2 regions of the Streptomyces sp. EDA2-14 genome follow, and region 1 is predicted to be linked to the other one. Evidence: predicted binding sites of a transcription regulator. Region 1 holds the regulator's gene; the other holds the start of a gene.
What was found. Region 1 encodes HrcA, which represses chaperone genes, less so after heat shock. Its sites were predicted from a motif close to TTNGCACTCNGNNNNNCNGAGTGCNAA; they were not measured.
Positions count from the first base shown of each region.

Region 2: a site for HrcA is predicted at 4,541-4,567, ahead of groL (chaperonin GroEL). Genes of this name have one in related genera too.

Region 1 covers NZ_JBUEGE010000001.1:538,268-545,607, forward strand. Annotated here, with positions in the region: gene ACY34M_RS02320 (SpoIIE family protein phosphatase) at 1-1,376, shown strand, start outside; gene hemW (radical SAM family heme chaperone HemW) at 1,429-2,661, shown strand; gene ACY34M_RS02330 (DUF3097 domain-containing protein) at 2,879-3,703, opposite strand; gene ACY34M_RS02335 (MBL fold metallo-hydrolase) at 3,738-4,487, opposite strand; gene hrcA (heat-inducible transcriptional repressor HrcA) at 4,618-5,634, shown strand; gene dnaJ (molecular chaperone DnaJ) at 5,635-6,774, shown strand; gene ACY34M_RS02350 (nitronate monooxygenase) at 7,009-7,340, shown strand, end outside.
Region 2 covers NZ_JBUEGE010000002.1:127,530-134,869, forward strand. Annotated here, with positions in the region: gene ACY34M_RS06865 (DUF7927 domain-containing protein) at 1-778, opposite strand, end outside; gene ACY34M_RS06870 (glucosyl-3-phosphoglycerate synthase) at 817-1,764, opposite strand; SAM riboswitch class I at 1,926-2,080, shown strand; gene thrC (threonine synthase) at 2,099-3,406, shown strand; gene ACY34M_RS06880 (MoaD/ThiS family protein) at 3,457-3,732, shown strand; gene ACY34M_RS06885 (cold-shock protein) at 4,192-4,398, shown strand; gene groL (chaperonin GroEL) at 4,697-6,322, shown strand; gene ACY34M_RS06895 (hypothetical protein) at 6,478-6,765, opposite strand; gene ACY34M_RS06900 (hypothetical protein) at 6,827-7,340, opposite strand, start outside.

The DNA.
Region 1 (7,340 bases):
CCGCCGAGCTGCTTGCGCCCGCGGCCCCGCGCGAGCACCAGGACCAGGACTGGATCAACCGCGGCGCGCTCTCCTTCCTCGCCGAGGCCTCCGACCTGCTCGCCGGACAGCTCGACGAGGACATGGTCGCCGCGCTCGTCGGCCAGCTCCTCGTACCGCGGCTCGCCGACTGGTGCGCCATCTGGTTCTACGAGGAGGAGGGGCGCGGACTGCCGGGCGTCGTCGAGCACGATGTACTGGGCGCGGGTTCGATGCCGCTGCCCCGGCTCGCCCGCGTCTGGCACACCCACGAGCACCGCATCGAGGAGCTGCGCGGACTGCTGGAGAAGGAACCGCCGCGGCTGCCCGACCGCAACCTCGGCGCCGTACCGGTGCCCTGGCCCTTCGACCCGCAGGGCGGCCCCGGCGCGGAGGACGCCGGCTCGGCGCTCGCCTACCGGCTCTCCGCAGGCGGCCGTGCGCTCGGCATCCTGCTGATCGGGCGGGCCGGGCTGCACCGCTTCCCCGACGAGGTCACCGGGCTCGTCGAGGACTTCAGCCGGCGCGTCGCCCTCGCCGTCAGCGCGGCCCGCAGGTTCACCCGGCAGGCCACCATCAGCCGCATCCTGCAGAGCGGCCTGCTGCCCACGTCCATGGCCGAGATCCCCGGCGTGAAGACCGCCCTCGTCTACGAGCCGAAGGAGGCGGGCGGGCCCGGCGGCGACTTCTACGACGTGTTCCCGGCCGGCGCCGGACGCTGGTGCTTCGCGCTCGGCGACGTACAGGGAAAGGGGCCGGAGGCCGCCGTCGTCATCGGGCTCGTCCGGCCCTGGCTGCGGCTGCTCGCCCGCGAGGAGTACCAGGTCTCGCAGGTCCTCGACCGGCTCAACCGGCTGCTCCTCGACGATGCCACCGAGGCCTCCGACGCGGCGGCCCGCGCGATCGCCGCCGCCGACGGCCGCGGTGTGCCGCCCGAGGGCTCCACCTCCCGCTTCCTGTCCCTCCTCTACGGCGAGCTGACCCCCACCGAGGACGGCGTGCTCTGCACCATCGCCTCCGCCGGGCACCCGCTGCCGCTGCTCATGCGGCCCGGCGGGGAGATCGTCGCCGCGGCCACACCACAGATGCTGCTCGGGGTCGTCGACGACCCGGACTACTCAAGCGAAACGTTCGTGATGGGCACCGGGGACACGCTCCTGTGCGTCACGGACGGGGTGACGGAGCGCCGCCGCGGGGCCCTCCAGTTCGACGACGGCGACGGGCTCGCGCAGGCGCTCGCCGGGTGCTCGGGGCTCACGGCGCCGCTGCTCGCGGAGCGGATCCGGCGGCTCGTGCACGCCTTCGCCGACAGCCCGCCCGACGACGATCTGGCGCTGCTGGTGCTCCAGGCGCAGTGAGCCCGACGACGGGTGCGCTCCGGAAGATTCCGCGAGGCGGGACAATGGGGTCATGCCTTCCGCACTTCCCGACGGCGAGCCCGTGCCCGACGACGGCTCGCTGCCCGCGTCCGCCCTCGCCGGGTCCTGCTCCCGACCCCTCGGCTTCTATCTGCACGTCCCGTACTGCGCCACGCGCTGCGGCTACTGCGACTTCAACACGTACACGGCGACCGAGCTGCGCGGCACCGGCGGCGTGCTCGCGTCCCGTGACAACTACGCGGAGACGCTCGTCGAGGAGGTGCGCCTCGCGCGGAAGGTGCTCGGCGACGACCCGCGTCCCGTGCGGACCGTGTTCGTCGGGGGCGGTACGCCGACGCTGCTGCCGGCCGCCGATCTCGTACGGATGCTGGGGTCGATCCGCGACGAGTTCGGGCTCGCGGACGACGCGGAGGTCACCACCGAGGCGAACCCGGAGTCGGTCGACCCGGCGTACCTCGCCGAGCTGCGGGCCGGTGGCTTCAACCGGATCTCGTTCGGGATGCAGAGCGCCCGGCAGCACGTGCTGAAGGTGCTCGACCGTACGCATACGCCGGGGCGGCCCGAGGCCTGTGTCGCGGAGGCGCGGGCGGCGGGCTTCGACCACGTCAACCTCGACCTCATCTATGGCACGCCCGGCGAGACCGACGACGACTGGCGGGCCTCGCTCGAGGCGGCGCTCGGGGCCGGGCCCGACCATGTCTCCGCCTACGCGCTGATCGTCGAGGAGGGTACGCAGCTCGCGCGGCGGATCCGGCGCGGCGAGGTGCCGATGACCGACGACGACGTGCACGCGGACCGGTATCTGATCGCCGACGAGGTGTTGGGGGCGGCCGGGTTCGACTGGTACGAGGTGTCGAACTGGGCGACCTCGGAGGCCGGGCGCTGTCTGCACAACGAGCTGTACTGGCGCGGGGCCGACTGGTGGGGGGCCGGGCCCGGTGCGCACTCCCACGTGGGCGGGGTGCGGTGGTGGAACGTCAAGCATCCGGGGGCGTACGCGGCGGCGCTCGCGGGTGGGCGGTCGCCGGGGGCCGGGCGCGAGATCCTGGCGGAGGAGGACCGGCGGGTCGAGCGGATTCTGCTGGAGCTGCGGCTCCGTGACGGTTGCCCGCTGGAGCTGCTCAAGCCGGACGGCCTCGCGGCGGCGAAGAAAGCATTGACGGACGGCCTGCTGGAACCGGAGCCGTTCACGTCCGGCCGCGCGGTCCTGACCCTGCGCGGCCGCCTCCTCGCCGACGCGGTCGTCCGCGACCTGGTCGACTGAGGCCACGCCGCGCTCCCCGCAGCGCGGCACCGGGCTGCTCTGCCTGCACCGTGGCCGACGCCCACCGTTTCCGTTCCGCGGCACCGGGGTGCCGCCTTGCCCACCCTGCCGCCCAAGGCGGCAGATTGCCCAAGGCTAGGTATTTCAAGCCCCTGCGGCGATTGAGCAGCGGGGGTCGGGGCGGAGCCCCGAGGGTGCGACCACGGTGCAGGGGGCGTTACTCGGGGGCTGTGACGAAGTCGATGAGTTCCTCCACGCGGCCGAGGAGTTCCGGCTCCAGGTCTTTGTAGGTGCGGACCCGCGACAGGATGTGCTGCCACGCCTCACCCGTGTTCGCCACGCGCCAGCCCAGCGCCCGGCACACGCCCGTCTTCCAGTCCTGGCCGCGCGGGACGCGGGGCCACGCTTCGATGCCCACGGAGGACGGCTTCACCGCCTCCCAGATGTCGATGTAGGGGTGGCCCACCACCAGGGCGTGCTCGCTGGTCACCGACTGGGCGATGCGCCATTCCTTCGAGCCCGGCACGAGGTGGTCGACCAGAACCCCGAGGCGGGCGTCCGCTCCGGGCGCGAACTCGGAGACGATCGCCGGGAGGTCGTCCACGCCCTCAAGGAACTCCACCGCGACGCCCTCGATGCGCAGGTCGTCGCCCCAGACCCGCTCGATGAGCTCGGCGTCGTGCTTGCCCTCCACGTAGATGCGCCCCGCGCGCGCCACCCGGGCGCGGGCGCCGGGCACCGCCACCGAGCCGGACGCGGTACGGGTGGGCCGGACGGGACCGGCCGGGCCCGAGGGTCGTACGAGGGTGACGACCTTGCCGTCGATCATGAAGCCGCGGGGTTCCATCGGGAACACCCGGTGCTTGCCGAAGCGGTCCTCCAAGGTCACGGTCGGCCCCTGCGCCGTCTTCTCCACCCGGATCACGGCCCCGCAGAAGCCCGTGGTGACCTCCTCGACGACGAGGTCCGGTTCGGCCGGGACCTCGGCGGCCGGCTTGTTCCGCTTCCACGGAGGGGTCAGGTCGGGGGAGTACTGGCGCATCCGCAAGACGATAAGAGAACAGCGCAGGCCAGGACTACGACACGCCGAAACACGTCGCCAATGTGGCGCGTTGCGCGCGGACGAACTGGGCATTCACCGTCGAACCGTGCCCCGGGACGTACACCGCGTCCTCGCCCCCGAGGTCGAGCAGCCGGTCGAGCGCCGCGGGCCAGTGGTGCGGCGCCGCGTCCGGGCCCGCCTGGGGGTCGCCGGACTCCTCCACCAGATCGCCGCAGAAGACGATCTCCGGGGCGGAGGGGCCGCCGGGGACGAGCACCGCCAGATCGTGGCCACTGTGCGCCGGACCGATGTTCGCGAGCAGCACCGTGAGCCCGCCGCCCAGATCGAGCGTCCACTCGCCGCACACCCGGTGCGGCGGGGTGACCAGGAGGTCGACCGACTCGGCCGCCGCGTCCGGGGCGAGGCCGTGCTTCACGGCGTCGGCGCGCAGCGCCTCGGCGCCGTGCTCGAAGAGGACGTCGATGCCCACCGCCCCGTACACCTCGACACCCGCGAACGCGGCGGTGCCCAGCACATGGTCGAAGTGCGGGTGGGTCAGAGCGACATGCGTCACTCTCCGGTGTGGCCCGAGGAGCGCACGGGTGTCGGCGCGCAGCCCGGCGCCTTCACCCAGTGAGGATCCGGTGTCGATCAAGAGCGCCGCTTCTTCACCGACCACGAGGCCGGTCGTGCAGTCCCATCCGGGCAGCCGCACCCGCCCCACGTTCGGCGCGAGGCGCTCCCAGCCTCTCGCGGCCCAGTCGATACGCTGCGCGAACTCCATACCTCGACGCTAGCGCCCTTGCCGGGCCCGTACCCACCGGCCGTACACTGAGCCGGGGACGATTGGCACTCGCCCACAGGGAGTGCCAAAGCAGGAAGATCGCAACGGCTGTTTCTGGAGGTGCGCGCCGATGCTCAGTGAACGCAGGCTCGAAGTGCTGCGCGCCATCGTCCAGGACTATGTCGGCACCGAGGAGCCGGTCGGCTCCAAGGCGCTCACCGAGCGGCACAAGCTCGGTGTCTCGCCGGCCACCGTCCGTAACGACATGGCTGTCCTGGAGGAAGAGGGATTCATCGCCCAGCCGCACACCAGTGCCGGGCGCATCCCCACCGACAAGGGCTACCGCCTGTTCGTCGACAAGCTCACCGCGGTGAAGCCGATGGCCGCGCCGGAGCGGCGCGCCATCCAGAACTTCCTGGACGGCGCCGTCGATCTCGACGACGTCGTCGGCCGCACCGTGCGGCTGCTCGCGCAGCTGACGCGGCAGGTGGCGATCGTCCAGTACCCGTCCCTGACCCGGTCCACCGTGCGCCATGTCGAGCTGCTGTCGCTCGCGCCCGCCCGTCTGATGCTCGTGCTGATCACGGACACCGGGCGCGTGGAGCAGCGGATGATCGACTGCCCGGCGCCGTTCGGCGAATCGTCACTGGCGGATCTGCGGGCCCGGCTGAACAGCCGGGTCGCGGGCCGCCGGTTCGCCGACGTGCCGCAGCTGGTGCAGGACCTGCCGGAGGCTTTCGAGCAGGAGGACCGGGGTACGGTCTCCACGGTGCTCTCCACTCTGCTGGAGACACTCGTGGAGGAGACGGAGGAGCGGTTGATGATCGGCGGTACCGCCAATCTCACCCGCTTCGGACATGACTTTCCCCTCACCATTCGTCCGGTACTCGAAGCCCTTGAGGAGCAGGTCGTGCTCCTCAAGTTGCTTGGTGAGGTGGGAGATTCGGGCATGGCCGTACGGATCGGTCACGAGAACGCCCATGAAGGACTCAACTCCACGTCCGTCGTCTCCGTGGGCTACGGTTCGGGCGGCGAGGCAGTCGCCAAGCTGGGTGTCGTCGGACCGACACGCATGGATTACCCGGGAACGATGGGAGCAGTACGCGCAGTGGCACGTTACGTCGGACAGATCCTGGCGGAGTCGTAAGTGGCCACGGACTACTACGCCGTACTCGGCGTGCGCCGCGACGCTTCCCAGGACGAAATCAAGAAGGCCTTCCGAAGGCTGGCGCGTGAGCTTCACCCGGATGTGAATCCGGACCCGAAGACTCAGGAGCGCTTCAAGGAGATCAACGCCGCCTACGAGGTGCTCTCCGACCCGCAGAAGAAGCAGGTCTACGACCTCGGGGGCGACCCCCTGTCGCAGGCCGGCGGAGGCGGCGGGGCCGGTGGCTTCGGCGCTGGCGGGTTCGGGAACTTCTCGGACATCATGGATGCCTTCTTCGGCACGGCGTCGCAGCGCGGACCCCGGTCCCGTACGCGCCGTGGCCAGGACGCCATGATCCGGCTCGAGGTCGAGCTGAACGAGGCGGCCTTCGGCACCACCAAGGACATCCAGGTCGACACCGCCGTGGTGTGCACGACCTGCAGCGGCGAGGGTGCCGCGCCGGGGACCTCGGCCCAGACCTGTGACATGTGTCGCGGTCGCGGTGAGGTCTCGCAGGTCACGCGGTCGTTCCTCGGCCAGGTCATGACCTCGCGGCCCTGCCCGCAGTGCCAGGGCTTCGGCACGGTCGTGCCGACGCCGTGCCCCGAGTGCGCGGGCGACGGCCGTATCCGGTCGCGCCGCACGCTCACGGTGAAGATCCCGGCCGGTGTGGACAACGGCACGCGGATCCAGCTCGCGGGCGAGGGCGAGGTCGGCCCCGGCGGCGGCCCCGCCGGTGACCTGTACGTGGAGATCCACGAGCTGCCGCACCCGACGTTCCAGCGGCGCGGCGACGATCTGCACTGCACGGTGACGATCCCGATGACGGCGGCGGCGCTCGGCACGAAGGTGCCGCTGGAGACGCTCGACGGCATGGAGGAGATCGACATCCGGCCGGGCACGCAGTCCGGTCAGTCGGTTCCGCTGCACGGGCGCGGCGTCACGCATCTGCGGGGCGGCGGCCGTGGCGACCTCATCGTGCACGTCGAGGTCACGACGCCGCAGAAGCTGGACCCGGAGCAGGAGCGGGTGCTGCGGGAGCTGGCCAAGCTGCGCGGCGAGGAGCGGCCCACGGGGCAGTTCCAGCCGGGCCAGCAGGGCCTCTTCTCCCGCCTGAAGGACGCGTTCAACGGCCGCTGATCGCCGCACCGGCGTTACGGCCTCGGGGCTCCGCCCCGGACCCCGCGCCTCAATCGCCGGCGGGGCTTGATAAATCAAGCCCCGCCGGCGACTGATGGATCCAGCCCCGAGGTGCTCGGTATTTCAAGCCCCTGCGGCGATTGAGCAGCGGGGCCCGGGGCGGAGCCCCGTGGCGTGGGGGGACGGGGGCCGGGTCGATTCGGCCCCCCGGAGGGGACGTGGCACGATGCGGTCATGTCCTCCGCACTGACCGATCTCTGCCCCCTTCCGATCGTGCAGGCCCCCATGGCGGGTGGCGCTTCGCAACCCGCGCTGGTTGCCGCCGTGGCCGAGGCGGGTGGGCTCGGCTTCCTCGCCGCCGGGTACAAGACGGCCGACGGGATGTACCAGGAGATCAAACAGGTGCGGGCGCTGACCGGCAGGCCCTTCGGCGTCAACCTCTTCATGCCGCAGACCGAGCACGTGGACCCGGCGACCGTCGACGTCTACCGCCACCAGCTCGCCGGTGAGGCCACCTGGTACGCGACGCCGCTCGGCGAGACCGACAGCTGCAGCGACGACGGCTA
Region 2 (7,340 bases), on a different contig from region 1:
GCTGCAGGACGTGGCCGCCGTAGATGTAGACGTTGCGGCGGTCCGGCGCGTAGTCGTCGTTCGGGCCGTCGTACTTGTAGACGACGGTCATCGACCAGCCGCCCACACAGCCCTTGCCGGTGGGCGCCCAGACGTCGCCGACGGAGACCGGGATGTCGTTTCCGGTCCCGATGATGGCGCTGAAGCGGTCCGTGACGTCCGCTTCGCCCGTGTAGTAGTGCGGTCCGCTGGTCGAGGCGGGGTCCCGCACCACGTTGGTCGGGGAGACCTTCGTCGGCGTCGCGCCGCCGATGCCGACCACGGGCGCCGCGTCCTGCGGCTCACCGGGCGAGGGGTCGACGTCGGCGCCGGAGATGTCGCAGCGCTTGAGCTGGGCGCCGCTCGGGCCCTTGTACGTGCCGTCGTTGCCGCCGTAGAAGAGGCGGGCGTAGGCGACCCTGGCGCCGGGCGGGATGGCGACCCGGCCGGTGCTGGAGCCGTAGCCGTCCGTCGTCCCGGCCTTGTTGATCCGTTCCATGACGAACGTGTTGTTGTTGTCCCGGCCCTCGCCGTTCGCGGCGACCGCGCAGCGCGCGGCCATGTCGGCGTCGCCCGTCGGGCAGCCCATGACCGTGTTGCCGATGGTCTTGAAGTCGCCGTAGATCGATTCGTCGTAGCGCTTGGCGAAGGGGGAGACCACGTCGGCGGACGCGGAGCTCGGGGCGAGGCCGGCCAGGGAGGCCGTGAGGACGGCGGCGACGGCGACGGCCGCCCTGCCCTTTACTTGTCTAATCCGCATAAAGGGCAAGCTAGACAAAACATATGATTATGCCGCGCTTATGCGACGCGACGCTCCGTGTACTCACTGATTTCGATCATCGGAGGGCGTTCCTCCGTGTCGACCGCGTGCGTGCGCGGCTCGAAGCCGTCCGCACCCCGCTCGAACTGCGTGAGCACCGGCCGCACCAGATGTCCGCGCGCGAGCCGCAGCTGCGCGGTGCGGTAGATCGCCGCCGCCATCCGGCCCAGCGCCTGCCCGTCCTGGTGCCGGTGCTTGCGCACCCCCACGTCGACCTGGGCGAGCCCGTCCAGGCCCACGGTGTGCAGCGCGTCCACGAGCAGGCCCAGCTCGACCCCGTACCCGACGGGGAACGGGAGGCGCTCAAGGAGCGAGCGGCGGGCCGCGTACTCGCCGCCCAGCGGCTGCACGAACCCGGCCAGTTGCGGCCAGTGCAGATTCAGGATCGGGCGGGCCATCAGCTCGGTCACCCGGCCGCCCTGACCCGCGGCCCCGTCCAGCGGACGGTCGTACATCGCCTTCACGAAGTGCACGCCGGGCTCGGTCAGCAGCGGACCGACGATCCCGGAGACGAAGTCCGCCGAGAACTCCTTCAGATCGGCGTCGACGAAGCACACGATGTCACCGGAAGTGACGAAAAGGGAGCGCCACAGCACCTCACCCTTGCCGGGCCCGACCGGGACCCGCGGCAGGATCGTGTCCCGGTGCTCGACGCGCGCCCCGGCCGCCGCCGCGACCTCGGAGGTGCGGTCGGTGGAGCCGGAGTCGATCACCACGAGCTCGTCGACGAGCGGCACCGCCTCCGTCATCAGCGTGCGCCGGATCTCGGCGACGATCGCACCGACCGTCGCCTCCTCGTTCAGCGCGGGCAGTACGACACTCACCGTCTGACCCGAGGCGTGCTTGGCGGCGACCAACCGGTGCAGCGGATGATCGTCCACGGACCAGGAGCGCCGCTCAAGCCAGCGCTCGACCTCTTCCAGCACGGTCTGGGTTCCTTCCCTCAGGATCCACATGTGATCCATCTCGCGGTTCGGACGACTATCTCAAGGGTCCGGGCCTTCGGTTACAGTCTTGAACAACGCCGGTGACCATCGCATGTCGGGGGTCGCCTGCCGTAGACAACTGAATCCACACAATCGAATACCGCTCATCCAGAGGGGCAGAGGGAAACGGCCCGTTGAAGCCCCGGCAACCCTCCAGCCGGTCTCGTCCGCACACCGCAGTGCGCCCGCGAGGCTCCCGGCTAGGGAAGGTGCCAAATCCGTCTCGTGGCGAGATGCGTCACGAGAAAGATGAGGAGAAAGGGCCTCGCCTCTCATGGCTGTACAGACTGTCGCCACCGAAACCGCCGCCGCCGTCGACGCTGTTGATCTGGGGCCGGCTTCCGGCCTCTCCTGCCGCGAGTGCGGCGCCGTCGTCCCGCTCGGCCCCGTCTTCGCCTGTGCCGAGTGTTTCGGGCCGCTCGAAGTCGCGTACGACCTGCCCACCGGTGACCCCGAGGCGCTGCGCAAGCAGATCGAGGCCGGTCCCGCCAACATCTGGCGCTACGCCCCGCTGCTGCCCGTCCCGGCCGACGTCGCCGAGAAGCCGAACCTGAACCCCGGCTGGACCAAGCTCGTCAAGGCCGACAACCTCGGCCGTGAACTGGGCGTCGCCGAGGGCAAGTTGTTCGTCAAGGACGACTCCGGCAACCCCACGCACTCCTTCAAGGACCGCGTCGTCGCGCAGGCCATCGAGGCCGCCCGCGCCTTCGGCTTCACCACGCTCTCCTGCTCCTCCACCGGCAACCTGGCCGGCGCCGTCGGCGCCGCGGCCGCCCGCGCCGGCTTCCGCTCCTGCGTGTTCATCCCGCACGACCTGGAGCAGGGCAAGGTCGTCATGGCCGGTGTCTACGGCGGTGACCTCGTCGCCATCGAGGGCAACTACGACGACGTGAACCGTTTCTGCTCCGAGCTCATCGGCGACCCGCTGGGCGAGGGCTGGGGCTTCGTGAACGTGAACCTGCGCCCGTACTACGGCGAGGGCTCCAAGACGCTCGCGTACGAGATCTGCGAACAGCTCGGCTGGCAGCTCCCCGACCAGCTGGTCATCCCGATCGCCTCCGGCTCGCAGTTCACGAAGATCGACAAGGGCCTCAAGGAGCTGATCAAGCTCGGCCTCGTCGAGGACAAGCCCTACAAGCTCTTCGGCGCCCAGGCCGAGGGCTGCTCCCCGGTCTCCGTCGCCTACAAGGGCGGCCACGACGTGGTCCGCCCGCAGAAGCCGACGACCATCGCCAAGTCCCTCGCCATCGGCAACCCCGCCGACGGCCCCTACGTCCTCGACATCGCCCGCCGCACCGGCGGCGCCGTGGAGGACGTGAACGACGAGCAGGTCGTCGACGCGATCAAGCTGCTCGCGCGCACGGAGGGCATCTTCGCGGAGACGGCCGGCGGTGTGACGCTGGGCGTCACCAAGAAGCTCATCGAGGCGGGCCAGATCGACCCGTCGCTCACCACCGTCGTCCTGAACACCGGTGACGGCCTCAAGACGCTGGACGCGGTCGCCGAGTCCTCGCAGGCCACCGCCACCATCCGGCCGAGCCTGGACGCGTTCCGCGACGCCGGTCTCGCCGCCGACCACTGAGCCCAGCCGACCACTGAGCCAACCGAACTTGTAGCACCGGGAGTCACCGCATGAGCGTCAACGTTCGCATCCCCACCATCCTGCGCACCTACACGGGCGGCCAGTCCGAGGTCGCCGCCGAGGGCGCCACCCTCGCCGACGTCATCGCCGACCTGGAGAAGAACCACACCGGCATCGCCGCCCGCGTCCTCGACGACCAGGGCAAGCTGCGCCGCTTCGTGAACGTCTACGTCAACGACGACGACGTCCGCTTCGAGCAGGGCCTTCAGACGGCGACGCCGGACGGCGCCGGCGTCTCGATCATTCCGGCCGTCGCCGGAGGCTGACCGTCCGGCACAGTGCCGACGGCTGATCTTCCGTAGGTCTACACAGAGTTATCCGAATTGCCCCCTCCGCGAGAGAAGCGGAGGGGGCAATTCTGCATGGTTGAGCGCGGTACAGTTGGGGAAGCTGCTGCGATTCCGATACGCGGTGCATGACGGGTGCATATGAGTTCTCGCCCGCTGCCCGACAAGAAGCAGCCAAAGTGTCCAGCCCTTTCGGGCCTTTTACGGCATTTACGCGGCCCGAGTTGCCCGCACATCCGGTGAGTTGACCCGGTTTCCCCGATCTGGCGTGCCCAGAATTCTCGTCCGATTGACCTGTTGCAGACGGCAGTTGGGCAGATACATTCAGCCGCGGTCGACGCGTTCCGGCGCACACCCCCATATCCCATGGGGCGTGAGGTCTGACCCGGGTCCGCGAAGTGCGGTCCTGCGCAAGGGCCAGTAATAGGGGAGTTAGGCATGGCTCAGGGCACCGTCAAGTGGTTCAACGCGGAGAAGGGGTACGGCTTCATCGCGGTCGACGGTGGTGCGGATGTTTTCGTCCACTACAGCGCGATTCAGATGGACGGCTACCGCACCCTCGAAGAGGGTCAGCGGGTCGAGTTCGAGATCTCGCAGGGCCAGAAGGGGCCGCAGGCCGACATGGTCCGCGTGGCCGCCGGCTGAACGCGCGCGTCAGACTGCAAGCTTGCACGTCGCACGTCATGGAGGGCTCGTCTCCCGGTCGACCGGGGGCGGGCCCTTCGTGCTACCTGCACCTTTGGAGGACGGCCTTGCACTCGTGGGGGTCGAGTGCTAATCATTGGGCTTAGCACTCTCCGAGTGAGAGTGACAGAACTTGGATCGGGTCGGTGAGGCCCGCAGACCGGGTGGTGCAAGGAACCACAAGGTGTGCAGGCCGTCCGTCGCGGGCACCTGCACGGTCCGTTTGCGTTAGCCACCCCGTCCGGGAGGACCACTTCACATGGCCAAGATCATCGCGTTCGACGAGGAGGCACGGCGCGGCCTCGAGCGCGGCATGAACCAGCTCGCCGACGCCGTCAAGGTGACCCTGGGCCCCAAGGGTCGCAACGTCGTCCTCGAGAAGAAGTGGGGCGCCCCCACGATCACCAACGATGGTGTGTCCATCGCCAAGGAGATCGAGCTCGAGGACCCGTACGAGAAGATCGGCGCCGAGCTGGTCAAGGAGGTCGCGAAGAAGACGGACGACGTCGCCGGTGACGGCACGACGACCGCGACCGTCCTGGCCCAGGCGCTCGTTCGCGAAGGCCTTCGCAACGTAGCCGCCGGCGCCAACCCGATGGCCCTCAAGCGCGGCATCGAGCGCGCCACCGAGGCCGTCTCCGCCGCCCTGCTCGAGCAGGCCAAGGAGGTGGAGACCAAGGAGCAGATCGCCTCCACCGCCTCCATCTCGGCCGCCGACACCCAGATCGGCGAGCTCATCGCCGAGGCCATGGACAAGGTCGGCAAGGAAGGCGTCATCACCGTCGAGGAGTCCCAGACCTTCGGTCTGGAGCTCGAGCTCACCGAGGGTATGCGCTTCGACAAGGGCTACATCTCGGCGTACTTCGCCACCGACATGGAGCGTATGGAGGCCTCGCTCGAGGACCCGTACATCCTCATCGTCAACTCGAAGATCGGCAACGTGAAGGACCTCCTTCCGCTGCTCGAGAAGGTCATGCAGTCCGGCAAGCCGCTGCTGATCATCGCCGAGGACGTCGAGGGCGAGGCCCTGTCGACCCTGGTCGTCAACAAGATCCGTGGCACCTTCAAGTCCGTCGCCGTCAAGGCCCCGGGCTTCGGTGACCGCCGCAAGGCCATGCTCGGCGACATCGCCATCCTCACCGGTGGCACCGTCATCTCCGAGGAGGTCGGCCTCAAGCTCGAGAACGCCGGTCTCGACCTGCTCGGCCGCGCCCGCAAGGTCGTCATCACCAAGGACGAGACGACGATCGTCGACGGCGCCGGTGACAGCGACCAGGTCCAGGGCCGCGTCAACCAGATCCGTGCCGAGATCGAGAACAGCGACTCGGACTACGACCGCGAGAAGCTCCAGGAGCGCCTGGCGAAGCTCGCCGGTGGCGTCGCCGTCATCAAGGCCGGTGCCGCGACCGAGGTCGAGCTCAAGGAGCGCAAGCACCGCATCGAGGACGCCGTTCGCAACGCGAAGGCGGCCGTCGAGGAGGGCATCGTCGCCGGTGGTGGCGTGGCCCTGCTCCAGGCCTCCGCGGTCTTCGAGAAGCTGGAGCTCGAGGGTGACGAGGCGACCGGCGCCAACGCCGTGAAGCTCGCCCTGGAGGCCCCGCTCAAGCAGATCGCCGTCAACGGTGGTCTCGAGGGTGGCGTCGTCGTGGAGAAGGTGCGCAACCTGACCGTCGGTCACGGTCTGAACGCCGCCACGGGTGACTACGTCGACATGATCGCCGAGGGCATCATCGACCCGGCGAAGGTCACGCGCTCCGCGCTGCAGAACGCCGCGTCGATCGCCGCGCTGTTCCTCACCACCGAGGCCGTCATCGCCGACAAGCCGGAGAAGGCCGCTGCCGCGGGTGCTCCGGGTGGTATGCCGGGCGGTGACATGGACTTCTGAGCCGGTCGCGGTTCAGCTCGTCTGTAACCCGAGGGCGGCACCGTCTCCACGTGAGACGGTGCCGCCCTCGGGCGTTTTCGCCTGCCCACCCGTGGTTGACGCCTCGGGGCTCCGCCCCGGACCCCGCTGCTCAATCGCCGCAGGGGCTTGATGTGTCAGGCCGCGTTCTCCTGGTACGACTTCCAGGTGTCGCGGCCCGCGCGGGTCGCGCTGGTGGCCACTGCCTGGGCCTGGTGGAGGGCGCGCTGGGCCATTTCGGCGGGCGGGACGTCCCACGTGCCGGTCCAGCTGCGGCCCGCGCGGGTCAGTTCGTAGACGAGGACGCCGGCCCCGGCCATCGCGGTGAGCGTGCCGACACCGGTGAGCACGGCCCCGGCGGTCAGCATGCGCCGGTCCGGGCGGAACTCGGTCCAGGAAATCTTCGAAAGGGTGCTGTCAGCCATGCGCTCAGGATGCGCGAGCCCCGGGCCCGCCGCATGTGGAGAAGTGACCGCCGGGTGACACCTACGAGTCGCTCCCGGCGCCGTGACGGCGGGAGATCCGGGCGGCGGTCAGGATCGTGACGGCCACCGCGGCGGCCGTCACCGGGGCCACGTAGCGGGCCAGGTCGAAGCCCGGCGGTGGCAGCAGGTAGGTCGGCAGGGCGCTGTACGGCACGGCCCCGGACGCCGAGTCCGCCGAATCGGCGCCGATCCGCAGCACGGTCGCGTACAGGACGATGCCCGCCGTGCCGCCGCACCAGCTGCTGAACGCCGCGCCCGCGGCGCGCGGCAGATGCGGGGTCGTGCGGCGCACCATCAAGTAGACGACGGTGGAGACGATCGCGAAGGACTGCCAGGCGTAGAGGTGCACGAGCCGGTTCAGCAGGGGCTGCACGTCGAGCGCCGATGCCTTCGGCAGTCCGCTGTGGAGCTGCGCCTGCAGCTGGGGGAGGCAGATCCCGGGATGTTCCGTGGGGCCGCACCAGAGCCGCAGCAGCGGGCTGACGATCCGGCCGGGAAGCTCGGCGTCGAACAGT